3 regions of the Erythrobacter insulae genome follow, and region 3 is predicted to be linked to each of the others. Evidence: predicted binding sites of a transcription regulator. Region 3 holds the regulator's gene; each other region holds the start of a gene.
What was found. Region 3 encodes LexA, which represses DNA repair genes until DNA is damaged. Its sites were predicted from a motif close to GTTCCNCNCTTGTTCT; they were not measured.
Positions count from the first base shown of each region.

Region 1: FGU71_RS04245 (ribonucleoside-diphosphate reductase subunit alpha) is a predicted target of LexA. The motif match lies at 1,763-1,778, and genes of this name have one in related genera.
Region 2: FGU71_RS10440 (S24 family peptidase) is a predicted target of LexA. The motif match lies at 3,968-3,983, and genes of this name have one in related genera.

Region 1 covers NZ_VHJK01000001.1:883,644-890,997, reverse strand. Annotated here, with positions in the region: gene FGU71_RS04255 (TraB/GumN family protein) at 1-310, shown strand, start outside; gene FGU71_RS04250 (alpha/beta fold hydrolase) at 417-1,319, shown strand; gene FGU71_RS04245 (ribonucleoside-diphosphate reductase subunit alpha) at 1,827-3,857, shown strand; gene FGU71_RS04240 (PilZ domain-containing protein) at 3,992-4,351, shown strand; gene FGU71_RS04235 (hypothetical protein) at 4,478-4,660, shown strand; gene FGU71_RS04230 (hypothetical protein) at 4,630-4,941, shown strand; gene FGU71_RS04225 (GGDEF domain-containing protein) at 4,997-6,373, opposite strand; gene FGU71_RS04220 (ribonucleotide-diphosphate reductase subunit beta) at 6,614-7,354, shown strand, end outside.
Region 2 covers NZ_VHJK01000001.1:2,245,236-2,252,589, forward strand. Annotated here, with positions in the region: gene FGU71_RS10420 (acetolactate synthase large subunit) at 160-1,818, shown strand; gene FGU71_RS10425 (aldehyde dehydrogenase family protein) at 1,847-3,283, shown strand; gene FGU71_RS10430 (hypothetical protein) at 3,280-3,699, opposite strand; gene FGU71_RS10435 (hypothetical protein) at 3,689-3,922, opposite strand; gene FGU71_RS10440 (S24 family peptidase) at 4,072-4,737, shown strand; gene FGU71_RS10445 (MBL fold metallo-hydrolase) at 4,916-5,584, shown strand; gene FGU71_RS10450 (metalloregulator ArsR/SmtB family transcription factor) at 5,599-5,928, opposite strand; gene FGU71_RS10455 (acyl-CoA desaturase) at 6,016-6,981, shown strand; gene FGU71_RS10460 (MAPEG family protein) at 6,914-7,309, opposite strand.
Region 3 covers NZ_VHJK01000001.1:2,620,730-2,628,083, forward strand. Annotated here, with positions in the region: gene gltX (glutamate--tRNA ligase) at 1-632, opposite strand, end outside; gene FGU71_RS12280 (ComEC/Rec2 family competence protein) at 679-2,907, shown strand; gene lexA (transcriptional repressor LexA) at 2,940-3,629, opposite strand; gene FGU71_RS12290 (molybdopterin molybdotransferase MoeA) at 3,811-5,025, opposite strand; gene moaC (cyclic pyranopterin monophosphate synthase MoaC) at 5,022-5,498, opposite strand; gene trpC (indole-3-glycerol phosphate synthase TrpC) at 5,568-6,356, opposite strand; gene trpD (anthranilate phosphoribosyltransferase) at 6,360-7,352, opposite strand; gene FGU71_RS12310 (anthranilate synthase component II) at 7,349-7,354, opposite strand, start outside.

The DNA.
Region 1 (7,354 bases), 1.7 Mb from region 3:
AGCGGCGATGACCGCGACGGAAACAGGGCCAGATATCATCGCAAAACGCGGCGATGACTGGCGCAAATTCGATATCCCTGCGGTGATGGAAAACCCGCTGGAAATCGCGTTGGGCACGTGCTGGCCATGGGCCGATCCCGAACTTGGCGAGGATATCCGCGGCGCGTGGATCGACATGATCGAAGGCGCTGCGGCGGCGGACGGGACGACGGTTGCGGTTGTACCGCTGAGGGTGCTGGCCGAGCCGCAAGGCGTGCTGGACAGTCTCGAGACGCGCGGCTTTGAAATCGGCGGACCGGTCTGGCGGTGAATAGGCCAGCGAATTCAGGCGCTGAACGGGATTGCTTGCGGCGGGCGCGCCAATGCGGCAAACTCGTCCTCAAACGAAACCTATCAACAGAAAGTCTTTCCTAGCCATGCCCACCATCACCACGCCTAACACCGGTATCGAGCTGTTCTACGAAGACCACGGGAGCTCTGATCACGAACCGATCCTGCTGGTGATGGGGCTGGGCGCGCAGATGGTTTTGTGGCCCGATGAATTTGTCGAAGCGCTGGTGGGCGAAGGGTACCGCGTAATCCGGTTCGACAATCGTGACATCGGATTAAGCCAGAAGATGGAAGGCGCGAAGGCTCCCGGACTTAAAATGCAGGTGCTGCGCAAGATGATCGGCTTCCCTGCCAAGGTGCCGTATACACTCGCAGATATGGCGGCGGATGCGGCGGGCCTGCTTGATGCGCTTGAGATTGAGCGCGCGCATGTTGTGGGCGCTTCGATGGGCGGGATGATCGTGCAATTGCTAGGCATCAACCACGCGGACAAACTGCTTTCGCTCACCTCGATCATGTCGACCACCGGCAACCCGAAAATTCCGCAGGCTGATAAACAGGCGATGGAAGCGCTGATTGCGCCGCTTACCTCCATGGAAGAGGAAGACCTGCTGGCGCACGGCATCAATGTTCAGCAAAGCATCGGCAGCCCCGGCTTCCCCGCCGATCCGGAACGCCGCAAGGAAAAGGTGCTGAAAGCGATTCGCCGCAGCGTCTATCCTCCCGGTCTGCCGCGTCAGCTTGCTGCGATCATTGACGATGGTGACCGCCGTGAACGGTTGAAAACTGTCACAACGCCCACTTTGGTGCTGCACGGTGAGGATGATCCGCTGGTCAAGCTGGAGGGCGGTCAGGACACTGCCGCGCATATTCCCGACGCCAAATTGGTCACGATATCGGGCTGGGGTCACGATATTCCGCTCGAACTGATTGACCGGGTGACCAAGGAAATCATCGACCATGTCGGCAGCGTGAAATCGCCCGCCTGACCCGGCCCCGTTAATCCGTCATCAGGCCAAACGCGCAACATTGTTGCGGTTTCGGCATGAAAAGATTCAAGTGTTGATTCATAAGATTCAATCACCACTTTTTTCTTCACAGATTCAGTTTGGGGCTTGCGCGATGCGCGACTCCAGCTTTCTCCACGCGTCGCGGCGTTGCAGCATACTAATACACCGGATCGAAAGTACGAATTAGGGTTAATCAGGCGTTGACGCGGAGTCCACTCTGATTCATCATCTAGTGGTTCGGTTTGCACTGGACCCCCAAGCTTTGGTGAATTCGTCCGAGTCCTGATGGGCCCGAACGGGGGAGGATTCACTGTCTGAACAGCTAAAGCCGGGGCGTTGCGAAGCGTAAAGGAATGATTGGCAGTTAAGCCTGTGGCCCGATTTGTGGGTATCGTGTGGTAAAACTGTTGATGAAACGGTATAGAACAGAATTGGAACATCGGCACTTGCGCGGCGTTACAATTCGGGGACACAGACGGGGCTGAAATGGAATTCAAAGCGAGCGATGGCGTGCCGAATGAGAACGCAGGCGATACAGTGACAGAAACAGAAACCCGCGCGGAAACAAACGCCGGAACCGAGGCTAAAGCAGTGACCATGACAACGGGCGATAAAGGCAGCGAAGAGCTGATCGCTGAAAAAGCGGGCGCGGCGCTGGCGGGTGCGATTGGCGAAGCGAGCAAAGCCGCCGTCGATATGGACAGCAAAAAGGTCAATGACCGCCGGTTTGAAATCATCACCGACGAAGCGCGCGATTCCAAGCTGACCGATTTCGGCAAAGAAACGCTGATCGACCGGTATCTGCTGCCCGGTGAAAGCTTTCAGGATTTGTTTGCGCGTGTGGCCGATGCCTATGCCGATGATCAGGCACACGCCCAGCGTCTGTATGATTACATTTCGAACCTGTGGTTCATGCCGGCCACACCGGTTCTGTCGAATGGCGGCACATCGCGCGGGCTTCCGATCAGCTGCTATCTCAATTCGGTTTCCGACAGCCTTGATGGCATTGTGAACACCTGGAATGAAAACGTGTGGCTGGCGTCCAAAGGCGGCGGCATTGGCACCTATTGGGGCAATGTCCGCGGTATTGGCGAGCCGGTCGGCCTTAATGGCAAAACCAGCGGCATCATCCCGTTCGTGCGCGTTATGGACTCGCTCACTCTGGCAATTTCGCAAGGCTCGCTGCGGCGCGGCTCTGCGGCGTGTTACCTTGACGTGAGCCACCCTGAAATCGAGGAATTCCTCGAAATCCGCAAACCCTCGGGCGATTTCAATCGCAAGGCATTGAACCTGCACCACGGCGTGCTGCTTACCGATGCCTTCATGGAAGCGGTCCGTGCCGGTGACGAATTTGAACTGAAATCACCGAAAACCGGCGAAGTGCGCGGCACAGTCGATGCGCGTTCGCTGTTCCAGAAATTGGTCGAATGCCGGCTTGCCACAGGTGAACCGTACATCGTGTTTAATGACACGGTGAACCGCATGATGCCAAAGCATCACCGCGATCTGGGTCTGAAGGTTTCGACATCGAACCTGTGCAGCGAAATCACGCTGCCAACCGGTATCGACCACCTTGGTAATGATCGCACCGCAGTTTGCTGTCTGTCGTCGCTCAATCTTGAAAAATGGGACGAGTGGAACGGCGACAAGCAATTCATCGAAGACGTGATGCGGATGCTCGACAATGTCCTGCAGGATTATATTGACCGCGCACCTGATGAGATGGCGCGCGCCAAATATTCCGCCGAGCGTGAGCGTTCGGTTGGTCTGGGCGTGATGGGTTTCCACTCTTTCCTTCAGCAAAAAGGGCTCGGCTTTGAAAGCGCGATGGCCAAGGCGCTGAACCTGAAAATGTTCAAGCATATTCAGGCGAAAGCATCCGAGGCATCGATGTTGCTGGCGCAGGAGCGCGGACCTTGTCCCGACGCCGCCGATATGGGCGCGATGGAGCGGTTCAGCTGTAAAATGGCAATCGCGCCGACCGCATCGATCTCGATCATTTGCGGTGGTACGTCGGCCTGTATCGAGCCGATCCCTGCCAACATCTACACGCACAAAACCCTGTCGGGCAGCTTCATTGTGAAGAACCCGTATCTTGAAAAGATCCTCGACAAGAAATCGAAGAACTCGACCAATGTCTGGAATTCGATTCTCGAAAAGGCAGGCAGCGTCCAGCATCTCGACTTCCTGACGGAAGAGGAAAAAGCGAGCTTCAAGACCAGCTTTGAAATTGACCAGCGCTGGCTGCTCGATTTCGCAGCCGACCGCGCGCCTTACATCGATCAGGCGCAGTCGTTGAACCTGTTCATCCCGGCCGATGTCGACAAATGGGATCTGATGATGCTGCACTTCCAGGCATGGGAAAAAGGCATCAAGTCGCTGTATTACCTTCGCTCAAAATCGATCCAGCGCGCCGGTTTTGCGGGCGGGGTTGAAGCCGATAATACCGCCGACGCAGCCAAATTTGAACTTGCCGCCGAGCAAACTGATTATGAGGAATGCCTCAGCTGTCAGTGATGATCTGACATCGGATTTTATAAAACCCCCGCAAAGCGTTATGCTTTGCGGGGGTTTTCTTTGGCCTTACGCCGAAGGACGCGGATCAGCCTTTACGGGCTGTTAAGCATGTGCGGCGTATACCGGCATCAGCCATGCAAACACGCCAGACGCCTCGAAAATCAATCAAGCTCCCCAGCCGGTATTTCACCGGTACAGGTGCGCCAGACGATGTCTTGGTCACAGAAATTTCCGCCGGTGGCTGCCGTTTTGCCTCAACCTCGCCCGATCTGACGATCGGTGCGCGTCTCCAGATCGAGATTGCCGGTACGGGCCCTCATCACGGGACTGTGAAATGGGCCGAAAAAGGCGAAATCGGAGTCACTTTCCTCAGAAATATCACCGAAGCCGAACTTGGCGAATTCCAATCAAGCCATATACCGGCGGCATCGGCAGGATTGTCCGAGCGTGAATTCGAACCGATGACAAAGACGAAACCAACGCGTTTCTGCTAAATCCGGCCCGATCCGGCACCCCGTTCTCGATCCCGCGCCGCAATTGTGGCATAATCACCGTCTGGCTTTTGCGTATCGGGCATTCTTCGCCCTGATGCGGGCCGGGATTTGGGAGATTTAGGGCTTATGACACCAACGCTTTGGATTGGCATTATCGGCACAATCGTTGCGCTCGCCTTTGCGGCAAACGGCCTGCGCGCGGTGCGCGCGGGGCCGGGCCATGCCGCCAATGCGGGCCGATTGCATATGATGATGGTGATCGTTTTTCTGCCGTTACTGTGGCTCACGATCGCGCTGATCCAGTTATGAAGATGCGGGTTATCACAGCGATCGGCCTTGCATTGCTGCTTTCAGCCTGCGCCAGCCAGATCGACGTCGCGGTCTCACAAGAGCCTGCGGCGCCCGGCTTCTGGTGGGGATTGTGGCACGGGTTCATTTTTCCATGGAGCTGGATCGGATCACTCTTCAACCCGGATATTGCCGTCTATGCCGTACCCAATTCAGGGGGCTGGTATGATTTCGGATTTTTTGTCGGCATCACCGTTTTGGGTGGCGGCAGTTTCTTCGGCTCCAGGAGCCGCGGCGATTGATGGGCCTGCCTTCCCGCAAATGACCAAGCGGGCGCTGGTTTAACCCGATTCCGCTTTACGCCGATTCTGCCCGGATTTCCGGCCCCGGATGATGAAGGATCTGAGTCCGGTTCCGGCCTGCATTCTTGGCGCTGTACAGCGCGGAATCGGCCATCTGGATCAAGGCCTCTCGCATCGCTTCGCGGTGCCGGGGGCTCCGGGCACCAGACAGCGCGTTTGCAGCACCGACGCCAATAGAGACCGTGACAAGCGAGCTGCCTTTGGCGCTTCCCTTCACATCAACCGGTATCATCAACGATGCGACGGCCAGGCGGATCTCTTCGGCCAGAGCATCGACATGGCCGCAATGGTGCTCGCGCATGGCGGCGACAAATTCTTCACCGCCATGCCGCGCGACCACGCCGCCGATTTCAGAAAGTATCGCATGCAGCGTTTGAGCGACCATGGTCAGGCACGTATCGCCGGCCCCGTGGCCATAAGTGTCATTGAAATGCTTGAAGTGATCGATATCGACCATGATGATCGCAATGCGGCCCTGATCCTGCGGTGCGTCTTCGTCCATCGCCCCGAGAATTTGCTGGTTGAACATCCGCGCAAAACCGCGCCGATTGAGCGCTCCGGTGAGGGGGTCTCGTTCGGAAAGGTCACGCAATTTGCGATTGGCACCGCGCAATTGGTGCGCCGTAATCCGGCTGCGCAGGTTCAACAAAAAGTTCTTTTGCCGCAATTGCTCAAATCGCGCCGCCAACGGCAATGTCGCGGCGGCCACCACGCACAGCAGCGCAATATAATCCGCTCTCATCGCGAGCGCTTCGGCGGAGCCCGCCGGACCGGCGGCAAGAACGAGAACAACCGTCCCGATAAACGCGATGTCGAACAGGATAAGACCGCGCATGGATAGCGGCATAACGATGTTTGCCATGCCCACCACCAGCGTGGTCGCGGTAAGATACGATGCGGCATATTGCGGCTGAAGATGTGATGTCAGATGAACAATCACGCCCGCAAACGCGCTGGGTCCGGCAGCGAGGCAGGCGGCGACCAGCCATGTCTTGCCCCGCTCTGCTGCGATGAACCCGGTGAGCAATATCGGCCCGATTCCTAGAACGCGCAGCATTGCGCCCTCTTTCACCATCGCCGGATTGGTCAGCATATCGAGCGCAATGGTCGCAAGACATGTCAGAAATCCAAGGACCGCGAGGAAATGCTGTTCCCGGTAAAGCCGTGCGGTCATCTCTTTGAGGTACAGGGTGCGGATCGTATCCGGCCACGCGCGCAGCGGCGTTCCGCTTTGTCCGATCTGGTCGATCTCGGGCGTGTCAATTCCTTCAGGCACGCCCAGACGCTCGGACGGATGATCCGAGCCTCGATCCGCCGCAGCGGTATACCCGGCCCAATTTTCAGCCGGAACGATAGAACCTTCTATGCCCATCACCGGCGTTTATTCGGGTAAGTTTAATGTTGCGTTAGCCGAACCGGATTCGCGATTGCGGCGATGCACCGCACGCACAAACCCCTGACTTCGTTGAGCGGTTTGCAAGTCACCGCCCCCTGTGCTCCATTCGACTCAGAAAAAGCACAGTTTATCCCCGCCGAATCATCCCTGCTTGCCTTCGAATTCGTAGTTTGATTCCCTATATGAGTCACCGAACCCAAATTAAGGAAACACAACATGTCGTTGCTCGAAGCCCGTAAGACCTACAAGCCGTTCCAATACCCTTGGGCTTACGACTTCTGGAAACGCCAGCAGCAAATCCACTGGATGCCCGAAGAAGTGCCGCTCGGCGAAGATTGCCGCGATTGGGCGCAGAAAATCACCGAGCATGAGCGCAATCTGCTCACGCAGATCTTCCGTTTCTTCACTCAGGCCGATGTCGAAGTGCAGGATTGCTATCACGACAAATATGGCCGTGTTTTCAAACCGACCGAGATCAAGATGATGCTCACCGCGTTCTCCAATATGGAGACGGTGCACATCGCCGCCTATTCGCACCTGCTCGACACGATCGGCATGCCCGAAAGCGAATACAGCGCGTTCCTCGATTATGAGGAGATGAAGGACAAACACGATTACATGCAGCAATTCAGCGTCGACACCGACGAGGATATTGCCCGCACGCTCGCCATGTTCGGCGGCTTTACCGAAGGGCTTCAGCTGTTCGCATCTTTCGCGATGCTGATGAACTTCCCGCGCTTTAACAAGATGAAGGGCATGGGCCAGATCGTATCATGGTCCGTCCGTGACGAATCGCTGCACTGCGAAGGCATCATCAAGATGTTCCACACATTCTGCGAAGAGCGGAACTGCCTGACCAAGGCGGTGAAGGAAGACATTATCGATGTCTGCCAGAAAACCGTGCGCCTCGAAGATGCCTTTATCGACCTTGCGTTTGAAATGGGCCCGGTAAACGGC
Region 2 (7,354 bases), 380 kb from region 3:
TCGTGCAATTCATGCATTGTGATTGCGGGCATTACTGCATGGGTGCATGACGGTGGCATCGCGGATGCAAGCGTTCGGGACGATCTAGAGAACAGACAGGCGTAACGCCTGCGTTGCAATTGGGGCAGCAGGTTCTCGAACATAGGGGGGAATAATCATATGACTGAGACCAAAAAAGCGTCAGACGTATTTGTCGATTGTCTGGAGGCAGAGGGCTGCGAATATATCTTTGGCGTGCCGGGTGAAGAAAACCTGGATTTCCTCGACTCTCTTGGCAAATCGGACAAGATCAAACTGATCCTGACCCGGCATGAACAAGGCGCCGGCTTTATGGCCGCAACCTATGGGCGGCACACCGGCAAAACGGGCGTCTGTCTTGCGACGCTTGGTCCGGGGGCGACCAATTTCGTCACTTCTGCCGCCTATGCGCAGCTGGGCGGTATGCCGGTCCTGATGATTACCGGCCAAAAGCCGATCAAGAAATCAAAACAGGGCCGCTTTCAGATCCTTGACGTAGTCTCCATGATGGAGCCGATTACCAAATACGCGGTGCAAATCGCCGCCGGAGACAACCTGCCGAGCCGGGTGCGCGAGGCGTATCGTCTGGCCGAGGAAGAAAAGCCGGGTGCGACTTTGATCGAGCTGCCCGAAGACATCGCGGAGGAGCCGACCAGCGATTTCAAACCGCTCCCGAAAAGCGTCGCTCGCCGCCCTTCGGCTGAGGCGAAGGCTGTTCGCATGGCTGTAAAAGCGATTGAAGCTGCGAAAAATCCGGTGCTTGTCATTGGGGCCGGCGCGAACCGTAAAATGTGCGGGCGGATGCTTGAGCAATTCGTTGAAAAGACCGGCATCCCGTTTCTGACCACACAGATGGGCAAAGGCGTGATTGACGAACGCCATCCCAAGTTCCTTGGCTGCGCGGCGCTTTCCGCTGGCGATTTCGTCCACCGCGCTGTCGAAGCGTCCGACTGTATTATCAATGTCGGCCACGATGTAATCGAAAAACCGCCTTTCTTCATGCACGATAACGGTGTGACGGTTATTCATATCTCGACCCGCACAGCAGAGGTTGATCCGGTGTACTTTCCTCAGATCGAAGTGATCGGCGATATCGCCAACGGCATCTGGCAAATGAAGGAAGATATCACCCCGAACCGCAGCTGGGATTTCGATCACATGCTGGCCTATCATCAGGCCGAGCTGGATCACACCCATGCGCTCGCTGCCGATACGCGTTTTCCGATTTTTCCGCCGCATCTGGTGCAGCAAGTGCGCGATTGTCAGCCACATGACGGCATTATCTGCCTCGACAATGGCGTTTACAAAATCTGGTTCGCGCGCGGATACACGGCCTATTTGCCCAACACGGTGCTGCTCGACAATGCGCTGGCGACCATGGGGGCGGGCCTGCCCTCTGCAATGATGAGCGCGATGCTGTATCCTGACCGCAATGTCATGGCGATCTGCGGTGATGGCGGGTTTATGATGAACAGTCAGGAGATGGAAACTGCCGTCCGTCTTGGCCTTAACCTGACCGTCCTGATCCTGCGCGATGATGCGTATGGTATGATCCGCTGGAAACAGGCGAATATGGGCTTTGACGATTTCGGCCTGACCTATGGCAATCCGGACTTCGTCAAATATGCCGAGAGTTATGGTGCCAGCGGCCACCGCGTCGAATCGAGCGAGCATCTTACCAAACTGCTCGCCCATTGCCGCGATACGCCGGGGGTCCATCTAATCGATTGCCCGGTGGATTACACAGAGAACGATCAGATCCTGAACCATGATATCCAGGAACTGAGCAAGAAGCTTTGATCGCCAGATAGGGACAGAAGGACAGACAATGCCCCAGTTAAAAGACACCTATCCGCTCTATCTAAACAACAAGGCCGCGCAGCCGAACACTGATCTAGAGGTCACAGACAAGTTCACAGGAGAGGTCGCTTTCCGCACCGCTCTGGCGACGCCGGATGTGATTGAAGAAGCGATTGCAGGCGCGGTCCGCGCGGCAGAGCCTATGGCGAAAATGGCCAGCTTTGAACGTAAAGCGGTTCTGGAACACTGCGTTAAACGGTTCCGCGAAAGGTATGACGAGCTTGCCTATTCGCTGTGCGTGGAGGCCGGTAAACCGATCAAGGATGCCGAAGGCGAAGTCGATCGGTTGATCGACACATTCCAGATCGCGGCCGAGGAATCGACTCGCAATTATGGAGAGGTCCAACCATTGGACATCAGCGCCCGGGCCAAGGGTTATATGGGCATGTGGAAACGCGTTCCGATCGGGCCGTGCAGTTTTATCTCTCCATTCAACTTCCCGCTTAATCTGGCTGCGCACAAGATCGCGCCCGCAATCGCCGTGGGCTGTCCTTTCGTGATGAAGCCCGCGTCCAAGACACCGCTCGGCGCGCTCATCATGGGCGAAGTTCTGGCCGAAACCGACCTGCCCGAGGGCGCTTTCTCGATCCTTCCGGCCAGCCGCGACGGGGCCGATCTGTTTACCGTGGACGAGCGGCTGAAACTGCTTAGCTTTACCGGATCACCGGGCGTTGGTTGGGCTTTGAAAGCCAAAGCAGGCAAAAAGCCCGTGATCCTGGAGCTGGGCGGCAATGCAGCCGTGATCGTGGATAAAGACGCGGATCTCGATCACGCGCTGGAACGGATCATTTTCGGGGCATTCTATCAATCGGGTCAGTCGTGCATCGGGGTCCAGCGGATCATCATCCACGAAGATATCTACGACACGTTCAAAGATATGCTCATTGCAAAAACCAAAACGCTGGTTTCCGGCGATCCGAAAGACCGCGATACCTTTATCGGCCCGATGATTTCGGACAAGGAAGCGGGCCGACTAAAAGGCTGGATCGATGATGCCGTCTCACAAGGTGCAAGCCTGCTGTGCGGGGGCGGCCTGTCGAATGGCAATATGCTTGAGGCGACGCTGCTCGAAAATGTGCCTGCGAAAGCGGATGCGAATTGGGAAGAGGCGTTCGGACCGCTTGCCAATCTCAGCAAGTTTTCCGATTTCAATCAGGCATTGGAACAGGTGAACCATTCCAAGTTCGGCCTGCAAGCGGGTGTTTTCACTCGCGATTTGCATCAGGTTCTGGATGCTTGGGATACTCTGGATGTCGGCGGTGTGGTGGTAAACGATGTGTCATCTTACCGCGTCGACAACATGCCATATGGCGGGGTGAAAGATTCCGGTCTGGGCCGCGAAGGCATTCGTTTTGCCATGGAAGATATGACCGAGATCCGGAATCTTGTCATCCGCAGGCTCTAGCTTTCCTCAAGCAGCAGCAACACCGCCGTCACCACCATTCGCTCGTCATCGCCGCTAAAGCTGTGATCGACTTCTCGGATGGTGGCTTCGGCCACGAGCTGTCCGGGAATATGGAATTCGTGTTCCGGTAGGTTGGCGATAAAATTCTCGCCCGCTGCGGCCGATTCTTTTCCATCGAAATCCAGCATCAATTCGTGCCGCGTCCCTGAAAAAGTGATCGATGCCCATGCTTTTTCTTCGTGGGAAAGCAGGCTGGAGCGACCATTGGTAAGCTTCAGAACGGCTTCTCGCACTCTGTCCGCGGTGCTGCGACGCGGGCGATACCGGCGCGCGCGATGCGTTGGCGCAGCGTCGGCTGATTTGGTTTCGAACTGGGCGGTGGAGACGGGGGCGAACATCATAGTTTCAGTGAGCATGGGCGAAACCTTTCGTCTGAATAGGAGCGTGTGAATTGGCGGTTGCGGCGCTGGCTTCGAATTCTGCCATCCAGCGCAGGGTGCGCGCTTCGGTGGCGGCACGCGGTATCCTGCCCATGCGCAAATCGAGCACGAACCGCGGATCATGCGCCGCGAGACGTCCGAATTTGGTTGCGGGCATATCGTGGGTGCGCAGGAATTTTTCGACTTTCCGGATCAGCATAATGGTCCCCCTTTGCGGTGTTGTAATAGGAACGAATCAGTCAATGTTCCTATAATGTTCCAACTGAAATCCTACTTGTCTAGGAAAAATCCTATGCTATAGGAAAAATGAAGGGGTCAGGAAGTGCTCCACCGAGGAAGGGAATGATTATGCCGCAGTCTGACATGTCACCGGAGCGCGCGCGATTGCTCGAACTGGCACGCAATCGAGACGTCAGCCTCAGCAGCCTGTCGGTTATGCTGGGGAGAAACCCGGCCTATCTCCAACAGTTTATCAAGCGCGGAACGCCGAAGAAGCTGGAAGAGGGGGACCGCGGAAAACTGGCTGCATTTTTCGGCGTGGATCAATCCGAACTGTCTGACATGGACGTTAAGGATAAATCCTATATTGCGTCCAAAACCCCGCGTGAGGCCGGATATGTGGAGGTCCCGCGCCTCGACATTGGTGCATCGGCCGGTCCCGGTGCGGTCCAGACGGGCGAGACGATGTTTGACGCCTTTAGCTTTTCGCATCGCTGGCTGGCGGAGCAAGGCCTTGCCGGAGCGCAGTTGTCAGCGATCACAGTGGAAGGCGACTCGATGGAGCCGTTGCTTAATGATGGCGATGAAATCCTCGTGGATCGTTCACCCCGGCCATTTCGCGACGGGGTGCATGTTGTGCGTTTGGGCGACACTTTGATGGTTAAGCGCGTGGCGAGCGCCGGGGGAGGGCGGCTGGCCCTGCTGAGCCAGAACCTTGCCTATCCGCCCGTTAATGTCGCCGCGGAAGATGTGGAGATAATTGGCCGCGTGGTTTGGAAAGGCGGGCGGATATGACGCCTTTTGAACGTTATGCGGATTTTCTTTGGGGCGTTTGTTATGGCTTTGATCGCTACGAAAAGCATGACGAGCACGGTCAGGATCGCCGCGCGGGCGGCTGTTGCACGGGAAATCGCGTTACCACGGACGTAATCTCTGTCTTGCATTGATGCGCGCTCGCGGCCACATCGCGTGTATGACCGACCAAGCCAAAACACCGCCCATCAAAGCCGCCATCATTCCGGTTACGCCTTTGCAGCAGAATTGCTCGCTGATCTGGTGCACCAAGACAAACAAGGCGGCGCTGGTCGATCCCGGCGGCGATCTCGACAAATTGAAAGACGGCGTCGCAAAGGCAGGCGTCGAGCTTGAGAAAATCCTGATCACCCACGGGCATCTCGACCATTGCGGGCAGGCCGGAATGCTGGCCGAGGAGCTTGGCCTGCCGATCGAGGGGCCGCACAAGGATGACCTGTTCTGGATCGAGCAGCTCGACAATGATGGCGCGCGTTACGGGATGGAGGCGAAAAGCTTTACGCCCGATCGCTGGCTGGAACACGGCGATACGGTGACGGTCGGTCAGCTTACGTTGGACGTAATCCATTGCCCGGGCCACACGCCCGGCCATGTCGTGTTCTTTCATGAACCCAGCAAGTTCGCGATTGTCGGCGATGTGATCTTTCAGGGATCCATCGGCCGGACAGACTTCCCGCGCGGCAATCATCAGGATTTGCTCAACGCCATAACGCAGCGCCTATGGCCGCTCGGCGATGATGTGCTGTTTATTCCAGGCCACGGCCCGACCAGCACATTTGGTCAGGAACGCAAAACGAATGCGTTTGTAAGCGATCACGCTCTGGGTTGAGCCATGCCTCCGGCTTACTCCAGGCTATCAGAAGTGGTATTGTCCGCCTCCTTCAACGCCTTGCTTTCACGCTTTAGCGGGCGGGATACGGGGCACACTTCCTGCACGTAACCATTCAGAGTGTTCGCTAGGTTTTCGCGCACAATGCGGTAGTGAACATACTGACCGCGCTTCTCGCTTTTCACAAGCTCAGCATTCTCCAGGACGCTCAGATGCTGCGACACCGCCGGCTTGGATATGTCGAACCGCTCGGCAATTTGCCCCGCAGTCAGTTCGGATTCCGAAAGATACGCTAGGATTTTGCGGCGCACAGTGGAGGCAAGGGCTTCGAAAACTTTTTGCATGACCGGGTGTATATAAGTGGTTGCTTAATTACTTTCCAGACGTCATTAATAATTAAGCAATACATTAATTACCTATGGAGTTGCATTATGGAGCGTGATCGGTGTGAGGTGAACTGGATTGTCGAAACCCCTGCGGCCAATGCTGTGGAGGGTAAGGTCCGATGGGATCCGATTCACAGCATTTGGAATGGCGGGATGTTGATTGCCTCTGTCGTGATGGTCCCTTTTTTCACAACGCCTGCTGCTGTCGCCTTCGGGCTCGGCATGACTGGCCTGCTGCTGCTGCTTGGTCACTCGGTCGGATTTCACCGTTTGCTGATCCATAGCAGTTTTGAGACAAAGCCGTGGTTGCGGCGATTCCTGATCTGGTGCGGCACTGTTGCGGGAATGAGCGGACCGATCTGGATTGTACGAACGCATGATCTGCGGGACTGGGCGCAGCGGCAAAGCGGCTGTCATGATTACCTCGCCCATCGCCGTCCCATGTTGCATGATGCGTGGTGGCAGTTGCACTGCAGCTTAAAGCTGGCAAATCCGCCACAATTTGACCTCAGCAAACTTGAGCACAGCGCGTTTATCACGTGGCTGGAGCGGTCATGGATGCTGCAACAATTGCCGCTCGCAGCGGTGTTCTTTTGGCTAGGCGGCTGGCCATTCGTTGTTTGGGGTGTGTTTGTACGTGTCGCTTTGACCGTGCACGGCCACTGGCTTGTCGGACATCTTGCCCATCGTCGCGGGCCGCAACGCTGGCGGGTTATTGATGCAGGCGTTCAGGCGCACGATGTCCCGTGGGCGGGCCTTATCACGATGGGGGAGGCGTGGCACAACAATCACCACGCCTATCCGGGCAGCGCGCGCATTGGCCTTTACCCCGGTCAAAGCGACTGGGGCTATAGGTTTATTCAGCTCTTGGAGCGGATGGGTCTAGCGTGGAACATCTGCCTGCCGAGCGACATTCCCGAACGGAAGAGCAAATTGGAAGCCGTCACATCACCCGAGCAGCAATCAGCACCGCGACCACCGCAAGCCCGATCAGCGTCAGCATCGAAATGATGGTGCCAATCATGCGCCCTTTGCCCAGTGCGCCGCCATCCATTCCGAAACCGTGCGCGATGCGTCCGAGGATAAAGAGCGCCGCCACATAGGCGAGCCATGGGTCGCCCTTGCCGGTCAATTCGATGGCACCGATCAGGATAAGCACGAAGGGCGCATTTTCAGCAAAATTGGCGTGTGCGCGCATTCGGCGGATTACGTTCTCGTTGTCTTCGTCGCCGATGAACACTTTTTCGGCCACGCGCACACGGCCAACGCGCATCATCAGCCAGATGTTGAGTATCGCCGCCGCAGCGGCAGCGGCGAGAGTAACTGGAAGCAATGCCATTGAAGAGTTTCCCTGAAAAAATTCTGTTTCGCGTGCTAGTCGGCG
Region 3 (7,354 bases):
TCCCCGCGAATCACGTGTGTCACACCCATATCGTGATCATCGACTACAACAGCCAGCATATAGGTAGGCGTGCCATCTGCGCGCAGAATGATATAATCATCCAACTCGTCATTCTTGACTGAAACCGCACCCTGAACTTTATCCTGAATGGTAGTCTCGCCGCCTTGCGGTGTTTTTAAACGGACCGTGAAAGGGGCACCTTCAGGTGCCTCTGATGGATCGCGATCACGCCACCGCCCATCATAGCGCATCGGCTGCTTGTTCGCGCGCTGCTCGGCGCGCATTTCTTCCAGCTCTTCCGGTGTTGCAAAACACTTATAGGCATAACCCGCATCAAGAAGCGCATTCGCAATTTCCGCATGCCGACCGGCCTGAGCGGATTGAAAAGTTGGCTCATCGTCATAATCGAGCCCCATCCACTTCAAGCCGTCCAGGATGGCATCGATGGCTTCCTGAGTGGAGCGTTTCTTGTCTGTGTCTTCAATGCGAAGCAGCGCTTTGCCGCCATGGTGACGGGCGTATAGCCAATTGAACAAGGCAGTGCGCGCTCCGCCAATATGCAAAAAACCGGTGGGCGAGGGCGCAAACCGCGTGACGACTGTGCCGCCGCTCTTGCCGCTTTCACTTGCCATGTCGTTCAAATTCCTTTTCTATTTCCCTGTATTCAGGGGGAGCACCATGAGCCATACGCCATTAGTGCCCTTGGGCGACAGAGCAGATGCAAGCTCGGCTCCCGAAAATGTTGCATTGCAGCGCCCTTGGCAAAGGGGCGCGGCCTTGTCCAGCATCGCGCAAAACATTGGCAATAGATGCGAAGATTTTCTGAGCAGTGCCGGCTTTGACCGCGCGCCATGGCTTGCGGTGGTCTTTGCTGGCGGTATTCTTGCGTGGTTTGCGCTTCCTCGGCCTTGGCAATGGATTGCAGCGATCGGTCTCTCGGCTTTATTGGCCATTGGCGCGATCGCACTGTGGAGAGGCAATGATCAACGCGGCCGTGTTAGCACAGCCGCGATTGCCTGCGGTTTGGTGTTTGCAGCCGGGATAGCCATAATCTGGTTGCGGTCTGAAATCGTAGGCGCCCCTGCCATTGAGCGGCCCGTCGTTGAGCGCATAAATGCCTATGTCCTCGACCGGGAGGATCAACCAGCACAGGATCGGATCCGTTTAATTCTCGCCGTGCGGGACGCGGAGGCGGGCGAGGCCCGCAAGATCCGCATCAATGTCCCTATGACCTCACTCGATAACAGCGAAGGAGCAGGAGATCAGATATTGGAAGGCGCGGTCATCCGAACGCGTGTGCGATTGATGCCCCCGGCGAGCCCTATGCTGCCCGGATCTTATGATTTTGCACGCGCCGCGTGGTTCAAGGGGTTCGCCGCAACCGGCAGTGTCATAGGTCATATAGAGGTCATCGAACCGGCCACTTCGAACACAGGCCTGGCCTTGATCCAGCGGAGCCTCTCTTCACACGTAAGGAGCCGCGTTGATGGATCGGCGGGGACCATCGCGGCTGCCTTTGCCAGCGGGGATCGCGGCGCAATCGCTGAGGCCGATGACGAAGCCATGCGAGATGCGGGGCTGACCCATCTTCTTTCGATCAGCGGTCTGCATGTCAGCGCGGTGATTGCGGCGGCATATTTGATTGCGCTGAAATTGCTCGCGCTCTTTCCGCCCATCGCTTTGCGCGTGCGCCTGCCCGTGGCGGCGGCTTGCGCGGGGGCGCTCACCGGTATTGGATACACATTGCTGACCGGCGCAGAAGTCCCCACCGTTCGCAGCTGCGCCGCAGCCATGCTGGTCCTGATTGCATTGGCATTGGGCCGTGATGCGCTTTCGCTGAGAATGGTTGCGGCGGCGGCTGTTTTTGTGCTGCTTTTATGGCCAGAAAGCGTCGTGGGCCCTAGTTTCCAAATGAGTTTTTGCGCCGTGCTGGCGATTGTCGCGCTTCATTCTTCAAGCGTTGTGCGAACGTTTCTATCCCCGCGCGAGGAGCCATGGTGGCGGCGGAGCGGACGCCAGATTATCATGCTGTTCTTCACGGGTCTGGTGATCGAAATTGCTCTAATGCCCATCGTTCTGTTCCATTTTCACAGAGCCGGCGTTTACGGCGCATTCGCCAATGTCATCGCCATTCCATTGGTTACTTTTCTTTCCATGCCGCTGATTGCGCTTGGGCTATTTTTGGATATCGTCGGACTTGGCAAGCCAGCGTGGTGGCTGGTCCAAATCTCACTGGACAGCCTGTTAGCCATTGCGCATTTCACCTCAGCGCAGCCCGGATCAGTCAAGCTGATGCCGCAAATGGGGTTTGGGACTATCTCGCTCTTCGTTGGCGGATCATTGTGGCTCGCGTTGTGGAACGGGAAACCGCGATTTTGGGGCTTTGTGCCCATATCCGCAGGGGCTCTATCGCTGTTTATGACGCCGATACCGGATATTTTGGTCGGGCGAGAAGGGCGCCATGTCGGTGTGACCCTTACTCATGAATCCGGTGAGCGTCAGCTGCTTTCCCTGCGCGATAGCCGATCATCCTATTCCAAAGACAACCTGCTGGAACTTGCCAGTGTAACTGGTCAGCCGGTTTCAATGGAAAATTGGCCCGGCGCTCAATGCTCGAGGGAATTCTGCATTCTCACGATTGAACGCGGCGGCCGTGCTTGGGTGATCATGATGGCCCGTAATCGTGATCTGGTCGAAGAGCGCGCTCTTGCAGCTGCCTGTGAACGATCAGATATTGTGATCGCCGACCGGTTCCTCCCGCGGTCATGTTCCCCGAAATGGTTGAAAGCAGATAGAGGCTATCTTCAGAAGTCGGGCGGCCTTGCGATAAATCTGACGAACCAGCGCGTGACCAGTGTCTCTCAAAAGCAGGGGGATCATGGATGGTGGCGCGGGGAAGAGCGATAACCCAACCCCGCACACGCACGAAATCCCGTTAATCAGTGATAACGGCGCAAAAGCCCGGCAAGCTTGCCTTGTACCTGTACCTCGTGAGAGCCGTATACCTGCGGATCATAGGCAGCATTGGCCGGATCAAGTCGGACACGCCCGCCATCCTTGTGAAGGTATTTAAGCGTGGCTTCTTCGCCGCGCACAAGTGCGACAACGATCTCACCGTCGCGCGCACTTTCTGTGCGCCTTACAAGAGCGAAATCACCATCAAAGATACCGGCTTCGATCATGGAATCACCGGACACTTCAAGGGCGTAATGCTCACCTGGTCCCAGCAAGGCCGCTGGTACAGGCAGTGAAGTTTGGCCCTCAAGCGCTTCAATCGGAGCCCCTGCCGCGATGCGCCCGTGCAGCGGAATTTCAATCACATCATTTGCCGGCTCAGGCGCGGCTTTCATGACAGCCGAGGCGGATGCAACCGCATCATTCGCAGCTATCGCCGCGCGCGGGGTCGGTGTCGCATCTTCAGGCATTCTGATAACCTCAAGCGCGCGGGCGCGGTTGGGCAATCGGCGAATAAAGCCGCGCTCTTCAAGGGCAGAGATAAGCCGATGGACCCCCGATTTACTTTTAAGATCGAGAGCTTCTTTCATCTCTTCAAAGCTTGGTGAAATACCGGATTCGTCCAGACGTTTCTGGATAAAGCGGATCAATTCGTGCTGCTTTGCAGTCAGCATGGAGTGTACTCCCTAAGACGCACTTCTCATGGTCACCTGAACAGGCTCCACAGTGCCATTGATACGCGTTGCAAGAGGCACTGTGGTGAGTGCATCGCGAACACTGACCGTCCGCCAATAAGGTGAACGAATGTGGAACGAATAAGCAACATTATAATCGATGTCAAGCGACCGCACGCAATCAAATCGGCTGAATTGCGCCATTGTCGATGTTATAAACTGCAACCCTATCGCCTGCTTTGATCGCCGGGGATCCGGCAGGGCGGTCGATCAGACAATTGGCCTGCGCCAAGGCCATTAATGCGCTTGAATCCTGAATTGCGGCAGGCCTAACGGTGTCCCCATCACTGATCCCCCTCAGAAATTCCCTGCGATTCCCGGTCGCGGGTAAATCGACCGCTGCAATTATATTCTGAGCATTTGGCAAAGGGTTTGCATTCCCCATCGCAGCCCGGATCAGGGGCAGGGCAAATAAAAAGCACGTCACAAAGCTTGAAACGGGATTGCCGGGCAGGCCAAGAATTACGGTTTTTCGGCCATCGTGCTGCCTCGTGGCGATCATCAAAGGTTTGCCCGGTTTAATCGCCACCTTCCAGAAAGTGAGCTCAGCACCCCAATTTCGAAGAGCCTGCTGCACCAAATCATGGTCACCCACCGATGCCCCGCCAGAGGTGATGATGATGTCGCAATCGGAAGCTTGATCGAGCCCATGGGCTAGGGCGTCCAGATTGTCAGGAACGGGTCCAATCAAGGCGGCATCACCCGCCAAAGGCCGCAGCATTGCATTGATCATCATACCATTGCTGGCCGGTATTTGATGCGCCTCAACCTTGGCAGGCAAACGGACCAGTTCGTCTCCGCTATCGATCACGGCAATTCGCGGAATACGATGAACCAAAATGGCATGATGACCCGCGGCCAGGGCTAGCGCAATTTGAGCCGGGCCCATCAACGTCCCAGAGGTAAGGATCACTTGGCCGATCGCAAAATCAAATCCCGCCGAGCGGACATGCCTGGCTGGCTCTGGAAGAACCTCACCCTTGGCCAGTTCTACAAAATTAGCCGCAAGTTCGGCATTTTCCTGGATCAGAACGCGGTCCGAGCCTTCCGGCATCTGTGCCCCGGTAGATATCCGAATGCATTGCCCATCCTTTACAGCGGCCCCAAACGGAGCGCCTGCGCGGCTTTCTCCGATCAGCTTCCACGGGCCAGCGCCTGAAATTGCATATCCATCCATTGCCGACAGATCAGCAGAAGGCTGGGACCGCAGAGCCGCGATATCCTTCGCGAGATATCGACCGGACGCAAGGTGCGTTTCGACATGGGTTCCTGGCATTTTGGGAGCAAGCGCGAAAAGCTGCGCCTGTGCCTCCGGCAATGTCAGCATCCCGCTCATTCAGCAGATGCTTTCCAGGTACCGGATTTTCCGCCGCGCTTCTCCATCAATCGCACATCGCCAATGACCATGCCCTTATCGATGGCCTTGCCCATATCGTAGATTGTCAAAAGGGCCGTTGTAACTGCGACCATCGCTTCCATTTCGACGCCGGTTTTGCCCGTCAGCGATGCGGCTGCGGTGGCGGTGATCGCGGCGTCTTCAAACGCGAACTCAACACTGACCGATTCGAGGCCAAGCGGATGACACAGCGGTATAAGTTCTCCGGTCCGCTTTGCTGCCATGATCCCGGCAATTCTTGCCGTGCCGAGGACATCGCCTTTTGGTGCATCGCCCGCCCTGATCGCGGTCAGGGCAGCTGGCGACATGGAAATCTTGCCACTTGCGATGGCTACGCGCCTGGTTTCAACCTTATCGCCAACGTTGACCATATGGGCCGAACCTTTGGAATCGAGGTGTGTAAGTTCGCTCATAATACCCTCTTTCCCTGCCAAGATTCGAAGTTCATCCTGACTCGCACGCGCAAGATCGATATTCGCACCTCAACCGTTCAGCAATTCGCGGGTGGCCGATGCGATATCATCTGCCCTCATCAAACTTTCCCCCACAAGGAATGTCCGCACGCCTGACGCTTCCAGACGCTTGCAGTCTGCATAATTTGCAATTCCGCTTTCACCGACCAACAATGCCTCCTTGGGTGCCAAAGGAGCAAGGCGTTCAGTGGTGGAAAGCGATGTTGTGAAAGTTTTCAAATCCCGGTTGTTCACCCCGAGCAGTCGGGATTTCAAAATGCGAACAGCTCTTTCAAGCTCAGCCTCGTCATGCACTTCGACCAGCACATCCATATTGTGATCGAGCGCTGCGGCCTCAATCTCGGCCATTGCGCCATCGTCCAGCGCAGCGACAATAATAAGGATGGCATCTGCGCCGATGGCTCGCGCCTCAAGACATTGCCACGGATCAATCATAAAATCCTTGCGCAGAACCGGTAGATTGCAGGCAGATCGGGCAGCAATCAAAAAGTCTTCATGCCCCTGAAAGTAGGGTGCATCGGTCAAAACAGAGAGGCACGCTGCGCCGCCATCTTGGTAAGCCTTGGCGTGGTGCGCCGGTTGAAAGTCCTCGCGGATCAACCCCTTGGATGGGCTGGCGCGTTTAATTTCTGCGATCAGACCATAGCCCGTTTCTGAAGCTGTCCGCAGTGCGGTCTCAAACCCGCGGGTCGGGGTCTGAACACGGATCGCCTGCTCCAGATCGGAACGCGCAATCGCAACTTTGCGGCCGTCCACAATCTCGCGTTTCGCAATGCATATTTCTTCGAGTTTGTTCATGTTCTACTTGGCCAGCGCGATCCATTTTTCGAGTAGTTGTAAGGCCTTGCCGCTATCAAGAGCTTCGGCAGCGATGGCAACCCGCTCCGGCCAATCGTTTCCGCGCTGTGCCACAGCCAGGGCACCGGCCGCGTTAAGCAGCACCGCATCACGATACGGACCAGGTGTACCGGTCAACAAGGCTTTTAACGCTGCGGCATTGTGGACTGCGTCATCGCCCCGAATGGCTTCGATCGGGGCATGCGGCAGATTGGCATCCCCCGGCTCAATGCGGGCCATTTTAAATGCGTTGCCGGTAACCACAGCGACTTCGTTGCCGCCTGCCAGACTAAGCTCGTCGAGGCCTTCGTCTCCCGATACGATCAATGATCGCCCGGTGCCCAATTTTGCCATCGCCCCTGCATAAATCGGGACATAGGCAGGGCGCGCAATTCCGATCAGCTGGCTTTTGACGCGCGCCGGATTGGATAGGGGGCCCATCAAATTAAAGATTGTGCGCCTGCCAATTTTTTTGCGGATGGGTTGGATGCGGCCCATTGCAGGGTGATGGTTTTTTGCAAAGAGAAAGCAAATGCCAATTTCCGCCAAAGTCTTTTCCGCAGTTTCCCCGGCTGCATCCATATCCAGGCCGAGAGCTTCCAGAGTATCGGCCGCACCGGCTTTCGAAGAGGCGGCTCGGTTCCCGTGTTTCGCAACCGGAATACCGCAGGCTGCAACCACAAGGCTGACTGCGGTGGAAACATTCAAAGTATGATGACCGTCCCCGCCGGTGCCGCAAACATCGATGGCATCGGCAGGTGCGTCAATCGGGATCAACCGGGCACGCAGTGCACGCGCGGCTCCGGCGATCTCATTGGAAGTTTCGCCGCGCGCCGACAGGTCAATCAGAAACCGTTCGATTTCGTGTTCGTCAGGCACACCGTCCAATAGAGTGCCAAAGGCATCTTCTGCCTGGGTTTCAGTCAGCGGGCTAGAAACGTCAGGCAGCACTGTCATGC